DNA from 2 places in the Sphaerisporangium sp. NPDC088356 genome. Region 1 is predicted to be linked to the other one. Evidence: riboswitches for the same ligand, from Rfam matches in the RefSeq annotation. Region 1 holds a riboswitch; the other holds the start of a gene.
What was found. Region 1 has a riboswitch for glycine ahead of gcvT (glycine cleavage system aminomethyltransferase GcvT). Riboswitches for the same ligand answer to the same signal wherever they lie in the genome.
Positions count from the first base shown of each region.

Region 2: another riboswitch for glycine. It lies ahead of gcvP (aminomethyl-transferring glycine dehydrogenase); the one in region 1 lies ahead of gcvT (glycine cleavage system aminomethyltransferase GcvT).

Region 1 covers NZ_JBFBIK010000007.1:367-4,947, reverse strand. The annotation lists gene AB0O34_RS04695 (aldehyde dehydrogenase family protein) at 1-596, shown strand, start outside; gene AB0O34_RS04690 (3-oxoacyl-ACP reductase) at 648-1,412, shown strand; gene AB0O34_RS04685 (gamma-glutamyl-gamma-aminobutyrate hydrolase family protein) at 1,416-2,123, shown strand; glycine riboswitch at 2,142-2,239, shown strand; gene gcvT (glycine cleavage system aminomethyltransferase GcvT) at 2,375-3,466, shown strand; gene gcvH (glycine cleavage system protein GcvH) at 3,463-3,852, shown strand; partial or broken gene AB0O34_RS04670 (L-serine ammonia-lyase) at 3,936-4,581, shown strand, end outside.
Region 2 covers NZ_JBFBIK010000060.1:25,981-30,561, forward strand. The annotation lists gene AB0O34_RS21960 (hypothetical protein) at 1-275, opposite strand, end outside; gene gcvP (aminomethyl-transferring glycine dehydrogenase) at 381-3,239, opposite strand; glycine riboswitch at 3,410-3,535, opposite strand; gene AB0O34_RS21970 (MerR family transcriptional regulator) at 3,702-4,325, opposite strand; gene AB0O34_RS21975 (bifunctional nuclease family protein) at 4,472-4,581, opposite strand, start outside.

The sequences.
Region 1 (4,581 bases):
CGGCGGTCTTCGACAACAGCGGCCAGGACTGCTGCGCGCGCTCGCGGATCCTCGTGGAGCGCCCGGTGTACGACGAGTTCCTCGACCGGCTCGGCCGGGCCGTCGAGGGTCTGACGGTGGGCGATCCGCTGGATCCCGGCACGGACATGGGGCCACTGATCAGCGCCGAGCACCGCGAGCGGGTGGCGTCTTTCGTCACCGGAACGCCGCGCTTCCAGGGCTCGTGCCCGTCCGGCAAAGGGTTCTGGTTCCCGCCGACCGTGCTGACCCACGAGTCGCTGGACGACCGCGCGTTCACCGACGAGATCTTCGGGCCGGTCGTGAGCGTGGTCCCGTTCGAGGACGAGGCGGCAGCCGTACAGATCGCCAATAACACGAAATATGGCCTTTCGGGGTCTATCTGGACCCGGGACGTGGGACGGGCCCTCCGGGTGGCCCGCGCGGTCGAGGCGGGGAACCTCTCGGTCAACTCCCACTCGTCCGTGAGGTACTGGACACCATTCGGCGGGTTCAAGCAGTCCGGCCTCGGCCGGGAGCTCGGGCCGGACGCGCTGGCCGCCTTCACCGAGACCAAGAACGTCTTCATCGCCCACTGATCAAAGGGCTGAAGATCCACGACTGATCCAAGCACCAGGGAGTTCGTCACCATGCAACGTCTGCGGGACCGCGTCGCCGTCATCACGGGGGCGGCGGGCGGCATCGGCCTCGCCACGGCTCGCCGCTTCGCCGAGGAGGGCGCGAAGGTCGTGTGCGCCGACCTCGACGAGGAGGGCGGCGCCAAGCTGGCGGACGAGGTGGGCGGCCTGTTCGTCCGCACCGACGTCACCAGCGAGGAGGACGTCAGCCGGATGTTCGAGACGGCCTTCGAGGCCTACGGCAGCGTGGACATCGCCTTCAACAACGCGGGCATCTCCCCTCCCGACGACGACTCGATCCTGACCACCGGCATCGAGGCCTGGCGGCGTGTTCAGGACGTCAACCTGACCAGCGTGTACCTCTGCTGCAAGCACGCCATCCCGTACATGCGGCGGCAGGGCAAGGGCTCGATCATCAACACCGCGTCGTTCGTGGCGGTGATGGGCTCCGCGACGTCCCAGATCTCCTACACCGCCTCCAAGGGCGGCGTGCTCGCCATGTCGCGCGAGCTGGGCGTCCAGTTCGCCCGCGAGGGCATCAGGGTCAACGCGCTGTGCCCAGGGCCGGTCAACACCCCGCTGCTGCAGGAGCTGTTCGCCAAGGACCCCGAGCGCGCCCAGCGGCGCCTCGTCCACATCCCGGTGGGCCGCTTCGCCGAGGCCTCCGAGATCGCCGCCGCCGTCGCGTTCCTCGCCTCGGACGACGCGAGCTTCATCACCGGTGCCGAGTTCCTGGTGGACGGCGGCATCTCCGGCGCCTACGTGACCCCGCAGTAGCCCGTGCCGCGTCCCGTCATCGGCATCACGTGCTACGTCGAGCCCGCCGCCTTCACCGTGTGGCGGATGCCGGCCGCGCTGCTGCCGTACAACTACGTCGAGCACGTCGTCAGGGCGGGAGGCCAGCCGGTCATCCTGCCCCCGGCGGGCGACCCCGCGCCGCTGGTCGAGCGGCTGGACGGCCTGATCGTGGCGGGCGGCGGTGACGTCGATCCCGGCAGGTACGACGAGCCGCCGCACCACCAAACCGGATACGTCCGCAAATTTCGCGATGAGGCGGAGTTTGGGTTGGTCGGCGCGGCGCTGGAGGCGGAGCTGCCGTTCCTCGGCATCTGCCGGGGCCTGCAGGTGCTGAACGTGTCACTCGGCGGCAGCCTCCACCAGCACCTGCCCGACGTGGTGGGCCACAGCGGCCACTCCCCCGCCCCCGGCGAGTTCGGCCACCTGCCCGTACGGCTGGCGCCGGGCAGCAGGGTCGCAGACGCACTGGGGGCCGGGAAGGCCGCCGCCGCCCACTACCACCACCAGGCCGCCGACCGCCTCGGCGAGGGCCTCACGGTGTCCGCCACCTCGGACGACGGCACGGTGGAGGCGGTGGAGCTCGCCGGACATCCCTTCGCCCTGGCGGTCCAGTGGCATCCCGAGACGGGCCAGGAAGGCCACCTGTTCGAAGCTCTGGTCACCGCCGCGACGACCGGCCGGCCTTGGTAAGGTGAGCGGGAACACCGATGATCCCGTGCGGGAGAGCGTCCTGACATCCGGTCAGGACCCCTGAAGGAGCAAGTCCTCCCCGCGAACCTCACAAGGCAAAGGACCGCGCGGGCCAGGTGATCTCTGGAAAGCAGGCCCCCTCCACGGGGCCTCGCCGAAGGTGAAAGTCCGGTAAAACCCGGGCGAAACTCTCAGGCACCGATGACAGAGGGGGAGGATGCTCTCATCCAACCCTGTCTGAGGTGCGCATCATGTCCAGACCCACACCGCTCCGCGAGGTGCACGAGAGCCTCGGCGCGACGCTCACCGACTTCGCCGGCTGGCTGATGCCGCTGCGCTACGGCAGCGAGTCCGCCGAGCACAACGCAGTGCGTACGGCCGCCGGGCTGTTCGACCTCTCCCACATGGGCGAGATCTTCGTCACCGGACCGCAGGCGGGCCAGGCGCTGGACCACGCGCTGGTCGGCCACCTGTCCGTGCTCGAGCCCGGCCGCGCCCGCTACACCATGATCTGCGCCGCCGACGGCGGTGTGCTGGACGACCTGATCGTCTACCGCCTGGCCGACGAGGAGTTCCTCGTCGTGGCCAACGCCTCCAACTACGAGCGGGTGGCCGCCGAGCTGACCGAGCGGGCACAGGGGTTCGGCGCCGAGGTCGACGACCGTTCCGACCGCTACGCGCTGATCGCCATCCAGGGACCGTGCGCCCAGGAGATCCTCAGCACCCTCACCGATGCCGACCTGACCGGCCTGAAGTACTACGCGGGGCTGCCGGGCACCGTCGCCGGAGCCGAGGCCCTCATCGCCCGCACCGGGTACACCGGCGAGGACGGCTTCGAGCTCTTCGTCGCCGGGCAGGACGCCGTGCCGCTGTGGCAGGAGCTCACCAAGGCAGGCGACGCGTTCGACCTGCGCCCCGCCGGGCTGTCCGCCCGCGACACGCTCCGCCTCGAAGCGGGCATGCCGCTGTACGGCAACGAGCTGAACGCCGGGCTTACCCCCTTCGACGCCGGCCTCGGCCGGGTCGTGAAGTTCGACAAGCCGGGCGACTTCGTCGGCCGCGCGGCGCTCGCGCCGCTCAAGGACGTCCCTCCGCGACGGCGCCTCGCCGGGCTGGTCGCGCGGGGCCGCCGAGTGCCGCGCCACGGCTACCCCGTGGTGCTGCTGACTGACGGCACCGTCGTTGGGGAGGTCACCAGCGGCGCGCCCTCGCAGTCCCTCGGCAAGCCGATCGCGATGGCCTACGTGGACATCAACGTGTCCGAAGGGCTCGCGGTCGACATCCGTGGTAGCCATGAACCGGTCGACGTGGTTGACCTGCCTTTTTACCGGAGGAGCATGTGAGCAGCATTCCCGAGGAGCTCAGCTACACCAAGGAGCACGAGTGGGTGGCCGGGCTCGACGACGGCCTCACCGTGACCGTGGGGATCACGGCGTTCGCCGCCGACGCGCTGGGTGACGTGGTCTACGTCCAACTGCCGGAGACGGGTGCCACCGTCGAGGCCGGGGACGCCATCGGAGAGGTCGAGTCCACCAAGTCCGTGAGCGACATCTACGCGCCGGTGACGGGCGAGATCGTCGAGGTCAACCAGACCGTCGTGGACGACCCCTCCCTGGTCAACTCCGACCCGTACGGAGAGGGCTGGCTGTTCCGCGTGCGCATCGAGGGAACCCCCGAGGATCTGCTCAGCGCCGAGGAGTACACCACCGTCACCACCGCCGAGTCCTGACGGTCCCGACACCGCACGTCCTCACCCCGGCGAGCCCCCGCGCTCGCCGGGCCCCGCACAACCCCTCCGAAGGGCCGAGATCAATGGCGATCAGCGTCTTCGACCTGTTCAAGATAGGCATCGGGCCGTCGAGCTCGCACACCGGCGGGCCCATGGCGGCGGCGCACAAGTTCGCCAGAGGCCTGCACGCCGACGGGCTGCTGGAGAAGACCGCCCGGGTGGAGGTCATCCTCTACGGCTCGCTCGGCCTCACCGGCAAGGGCCACGGCAGCGACAAGGCCGTCCTGCTCGGGCTGTCGGGTGAGAAGCCCGAGCTGGTGGACGTCGACACCATCGACGGCCGGCTCGCGGAGATGCGCTCCTCCGGCACCGTGAAGCTGTACGGCTCGCGCGAGATCCCCTTCGTGATCGGCGAGGATCTCGTCTTCGAGCGCAAGATCTCGCTCCCGCATCACCCGAACGGGATGCGCTTCACCGCCTTCTCCCCCGAGGGCGAGTCCATCCGGGAGAAGATCTACTACTCGGTGGGCGGTGGGTTCGTCGTCGACGAGAACGCCACGGGAGCCGACCGCATCAAGGCCGACGACACCGAGCTCCCCTACCCCTTCACCACGGCCGTCGAGCTTCTCGGGCACTGCTCGGAGACCGGCCTGTCGATCTCCGGGCTGATGCTGGAGAACGAGAAGGCCTTCGGCCGCACCGAGGACGAGATCAGGGCGGAGCTGCTCC
Region 2 (4,581 bases), on a different contig from region 1:
TTCTCGAACCCGCGCGCCAGGTGGCAGGCCGCCTGGGCGGCGTACTCCGGGTGGCCGGTGGCGAGGGCCGTGCGGGCCGCGGCCCTGGCCCCCGCCACGTCGCCGCGCTGCTCCAGCACGACGGCGAGGCCGACGGCCGCCTGCGCCCGGTCGGCCTCCTGCTCGTCGGCGACCAGCTCGGCGAAGATCTCGGCCGCCGCGTCGAGCTCACCGCTCTCGGCCAGCCGCCGCGCGTCGTCGATCGGCCGCCCGGACTGCACCTCGTGCGCCGCCATCGGGACCTCTTCTCCGGATAGGGGGTTCCCCGGGCCTCGCGACGCGGGCGCGCCGTCGCGCGCGACATATTATGCCGATGCGGACGGGCGCCCGAGGCTGGTCGCCTAGTCTTCGTATGCCTCCAGCGGGGGGCAGGAGCACACGAGGTTGCGGTCGCCGTACGCCTGGTCGATGCGCCGGACCGGCGACCAGTACTTCGCCTCGCGAAGGGCCGCCACGGGGTAGGCGGCCTCGGTGCGGGTGTAGGGGTGCTCCCAGTCGTCCGCCACCAGGCAGTCGGCCGTGTGCGGGGCGTTGCGCAGCGGGTTGTCGGCCTTGTCGTACGCCCCGGAGGCGACCTTGGCGATCTCCTCGCGGATCGCGATCATCGCGTCGCAGAACCGGTCGAGCTCGGCGAGGTCCTCGCTCTCGGTCGGCTCGATCATCAGGGTGCCCGCCACAGGGAACGACATCGTGGGCGCGTGGAAGCCGTAGTCGACCAGGCGCTTGGCGACGTCGTCGACCGTGACGCCGGTCTCCTTGGTGATCTGGCGCAGGTCGACGATGCACTCGTGGGCGACCAGGCCTTCGCGGCCGGTGTAGAGCACCGGGTAGTGCGGGGCGAGCCGCCGCGCCAGGTAGTTGGCCGACAGGATCGCCTGCTCGGTGGCCGCTTTGAGCCCGTCGGCGCCCATCATCCGGACATAGGCCCACGAGATCGGCAGGATGCCGGCCGACCCGAAGGGCGCGGCCGAGACCGGGCCCACCGGGCTGTCCTCCAGCGGATGGCCGGGCAGGTAGGGCGCCAGGTGGGAGCGGACCGCCACCGGGCCCACGCCGGGACCGCCGCCGCCGTGCGGGATGCAGAACGTCTTGTGGAGGTTCAGGTGGGAGACGTCCGCGCCGAACGATCCGGGCTTGGCCAGCCCGACCAGGGCGTTGAGGTTGGCGCCGTCGACGTAGACCTGCCCGCCGGCCTGGTGGACGCGGTCGCAGATCTCGGTGATCGTCTCCTCGAACACCCCGTGCGTTGAGGGGTAGGTCACCATGATCGCCGCCAGCCGGTCGCTGTGCTTGTCGATCTTGGCGATGAGGTCGGGGACGTCGACGTTGCCCTCGTCGTCGCAGGCGACCACGACGACCCGCATGCCCGCCATGACGGCGCTGGCGGCGTTGGTGCCGTGGGCCGACGACGGGATGAGGCACACGTCGCGCTCGTTGTCGCCGTTGGCCCTGTGGTAGGCGCGGATCGCGAGCAGGCCGGCGAACTCGCCCTGGGAGCCCGCGTTGGGCTGCAGCGAGACGGCGTCGTACCCGGTGACCTCGGCCAGCCAGCCCTCCAGGTCCTTGATGAGCCGCAGGTAGCCCTCGACCTGGTCGGCGGGGGCGTAGGGGTGGATCCCGGCGAGCTCGGGCCAGCTGATCGGCTCCATCTCGGTCGTGGCGTTGAGCTTCATCGTGCAGGAGCCCAGGGGGATCATCGACCGGTCGAGCGCGATGTCCTTGTCCTGAAGTCTGCGGAGATAGCGGAGCATCGCCGTCTCGGAGCGGTGGGAGTGGAACACCGGGTGGGTGAGGAAATCGGTGCTCCGCAGCAGCTCGGCGGGCAGCGCGTCGGAGGTGGCGGTGTCCAGGTCGTCCAGCACGATGCCGGTGAGGCCGAACGCCTCCCAGACCGCCCGCAGGTCGCCTGCCGTGGTCTTCTCGTCGCAGGAGACGCCCACGTGGTCGGCGTCGGCGAGGCGCAGGTTGACGCCCCTGTCGCGGGCCGCCGCGACGATCTCGGCGGCACGGCCGGGGACGCGGGCCAGCACGGTGTCGAAGAAGTCGTCGTGCACGACCTCGACGTCGGCGCCCCGCAGCCCCGCCGCCAGGACGGCGGCGTGCCGGTGGGTGCGCTGGGCGATGCGCCTGAGCCCCTCGGGACCGTGGTACACGGCGTACATGCCGGCGATCACGGCGAGCAGCACCTGCGCCGTGCAGATGTTGCTGGTGGACTTCTCCCGGCGGATGTGCTGCTCGCGGGTCTGCAGGGCCAGCCGGTAGGCGGGGCGGCCGTCGGCGTCCTGCGACACCCCGACCAGGCGGCCGGGCATCTGCCGCTGGAGCCCCTCGCGGACCGCCATGTACGCGGCGTGCGGGCCGCCGAACCCGAAGGGCACGCCGAAACGCTGGGAGGAGCCGACGGCGATGTCGGCGCCCATGGAGCCGGGCGCCTCGACCAGCGTCAGCGCGAGAAGGTCGGCGGCGGCGACGACCAGCGCGCCGCGGGCGTGGGCCTCGTCGGCGACCGCGCGGAAGTCCTTGATCTCGCCGCTCGCGCCGGGGTACTGGACGAGCACGCCGAACAGCTCGCCTTCGGGCAGGCCGTGGCGGAGGTCGGCCTCGAGGAGCTCGATGCCGAGCGGCTCGGCGCGGGTGGCCAGCACCGCCTTGGTCTGCGGGAGCGCGTCGGCGTCCACGACGAACACCGGGCTCTTGGCACGGCCGGCGCGGCGGACCAGCGTCATGGCCTCCGCCGCGGCCGTGGCCTCGTCGAGCAGCGAGGCGCCGGCGACGTCGAGCCCGGCCAGGTCGCTGATCACGGTCTGGAAGTTCAAAAGGGCCTCGAGGCGTCCCTGCGAGATCTCCGGCTGGTAGGGCGTGTAGGCGGTGTACCAGCCAGGGTTCTCCAGCAGGTTGCGCCGGATGACCGCCGGGGTGATCGTGTCGTGGTAGCCGAGCCCGATCATCGAGGTCAGCACCTGGTTGCGGGAGGCGAGCGCCCGCAGCTCGGCGATGGCCTCGGTCTCGCTCGCCGCGTCCGGCAGGTCGAGCGGGCCCTCGGCACGGATCACCCCGGGCACCGCCAGGGCGATCAGGTCGGCGACCGACTCGTAGCCCACGGCCTCCAGCATGCGCGCCTGGTCGGCGTCCGCCGGGCCGATGTGCCGGGTGGCGAAGGGCGGTGCGGACAGGTCGCGAAGCGGTGACCGATCGGTCATGGGGCCCTCCTGAGGGTGTGGAGACCGGCGCTTGGAGCGCACCGTATGCCGGGTCTCCCCCTCTGTCAGCGCGACATTCTCATCGCGACCTGAGAGCTTCATCCGCATAAAAGCGGATTTGCACCGTCGGTGAGACACGCCTGGCGGGCACGTCTACTTTCCAGAGTCGCCTCACCCGTGCGGTACGTGGGCCTGAGAGATTCCGGGGAGGTTGCTCCTTCGGCGCCCGAGTCACACGCCGGCACCGCGTGGAGCGCGGAACCGGCCCGTGCCAGGGACTCTCCCGCACAGGGTCATAAGCCTTGCGCCAATCGTACCGTCCCGCCCCGAGTAAGGGGCTACCCCTATCGTCCCCATGTGCCGGACTTTACCCCTGACCTGCGGGTTCGCAAAGATCCAGCCCCGTCACACCGAGATCTCCACCGACCTGGCCACCGCCCCACGCGGCAGACATGATCGAGGTCATCCGGTCTTGCGGGCCTTCCTGCGCCGAGCCAGCTCGTCACCCGGGTGCTCCTCCATGGAGTCCCGGTCGGCCGGCTCCGCGCGTTCCCCCGGCAGCTCCGCCAAAGATCCCTCGACCTCGCGCCAGACCCCGCCCAAGGCGATGCCGAACACGCCCTGGCCGCCCTCGAGCAGATCGATCACCTCGTCGGCCGAGGTGCACTCGTAGACGCTCACGCCGTCGCTCATCAGCGTGATCTGCGCCAGGTCGTTGACCCCGCGCTCCCGCAGATGCTGCACCGCGGTGCGTATCTGCTGGAGCGACACCCCGGTGTCGAGCAGGCGCTTGACCACCTTGAGAACGAGGATGTCGCGGAAGCTGTAGAGCCGTTGCGACCCCGAGCCCTGCGCGGCCCGTACCGACGGCTCGACCAGCTGGGTTCTCGCCCAGTAGTCGAGCTGGCGGTAGGTGATGCCGGCCGCCGAGCACGCCGTCGGGCCGCGGTAACCCACGTCGGCGGGCAGCGACGCCGGCCGCTCGTCGAACAACAGGCCCTGCTCACCCGCGCGCTCCCGCGCCGACTGGCGCTGGGCCGGATCATGCTGGCCGGCCGTCTTTCCCTCGCCGCTGCTGACCGCCACTGCGGACCTCCGGCTTTCTCTCATCCCACGGTCTGATCTGGGGGTTCGTGAATTACAACCGTGGTTTCCCTTGCACCGTAGGACTGGCGCGATCCTCAGTCAACGATCCCGCCCGGCGCGTCGTGAAGCGTAAATGCCCGATATGGTTAACCCGCACGACCGAAGTCCTCGGGTGTGATCGTGTCCAGGAACTCGCGGAACTTCTCGACCTCGTCCTCCTGATCATCAGGGATGATGACGCCGGCCTCGCGCACCA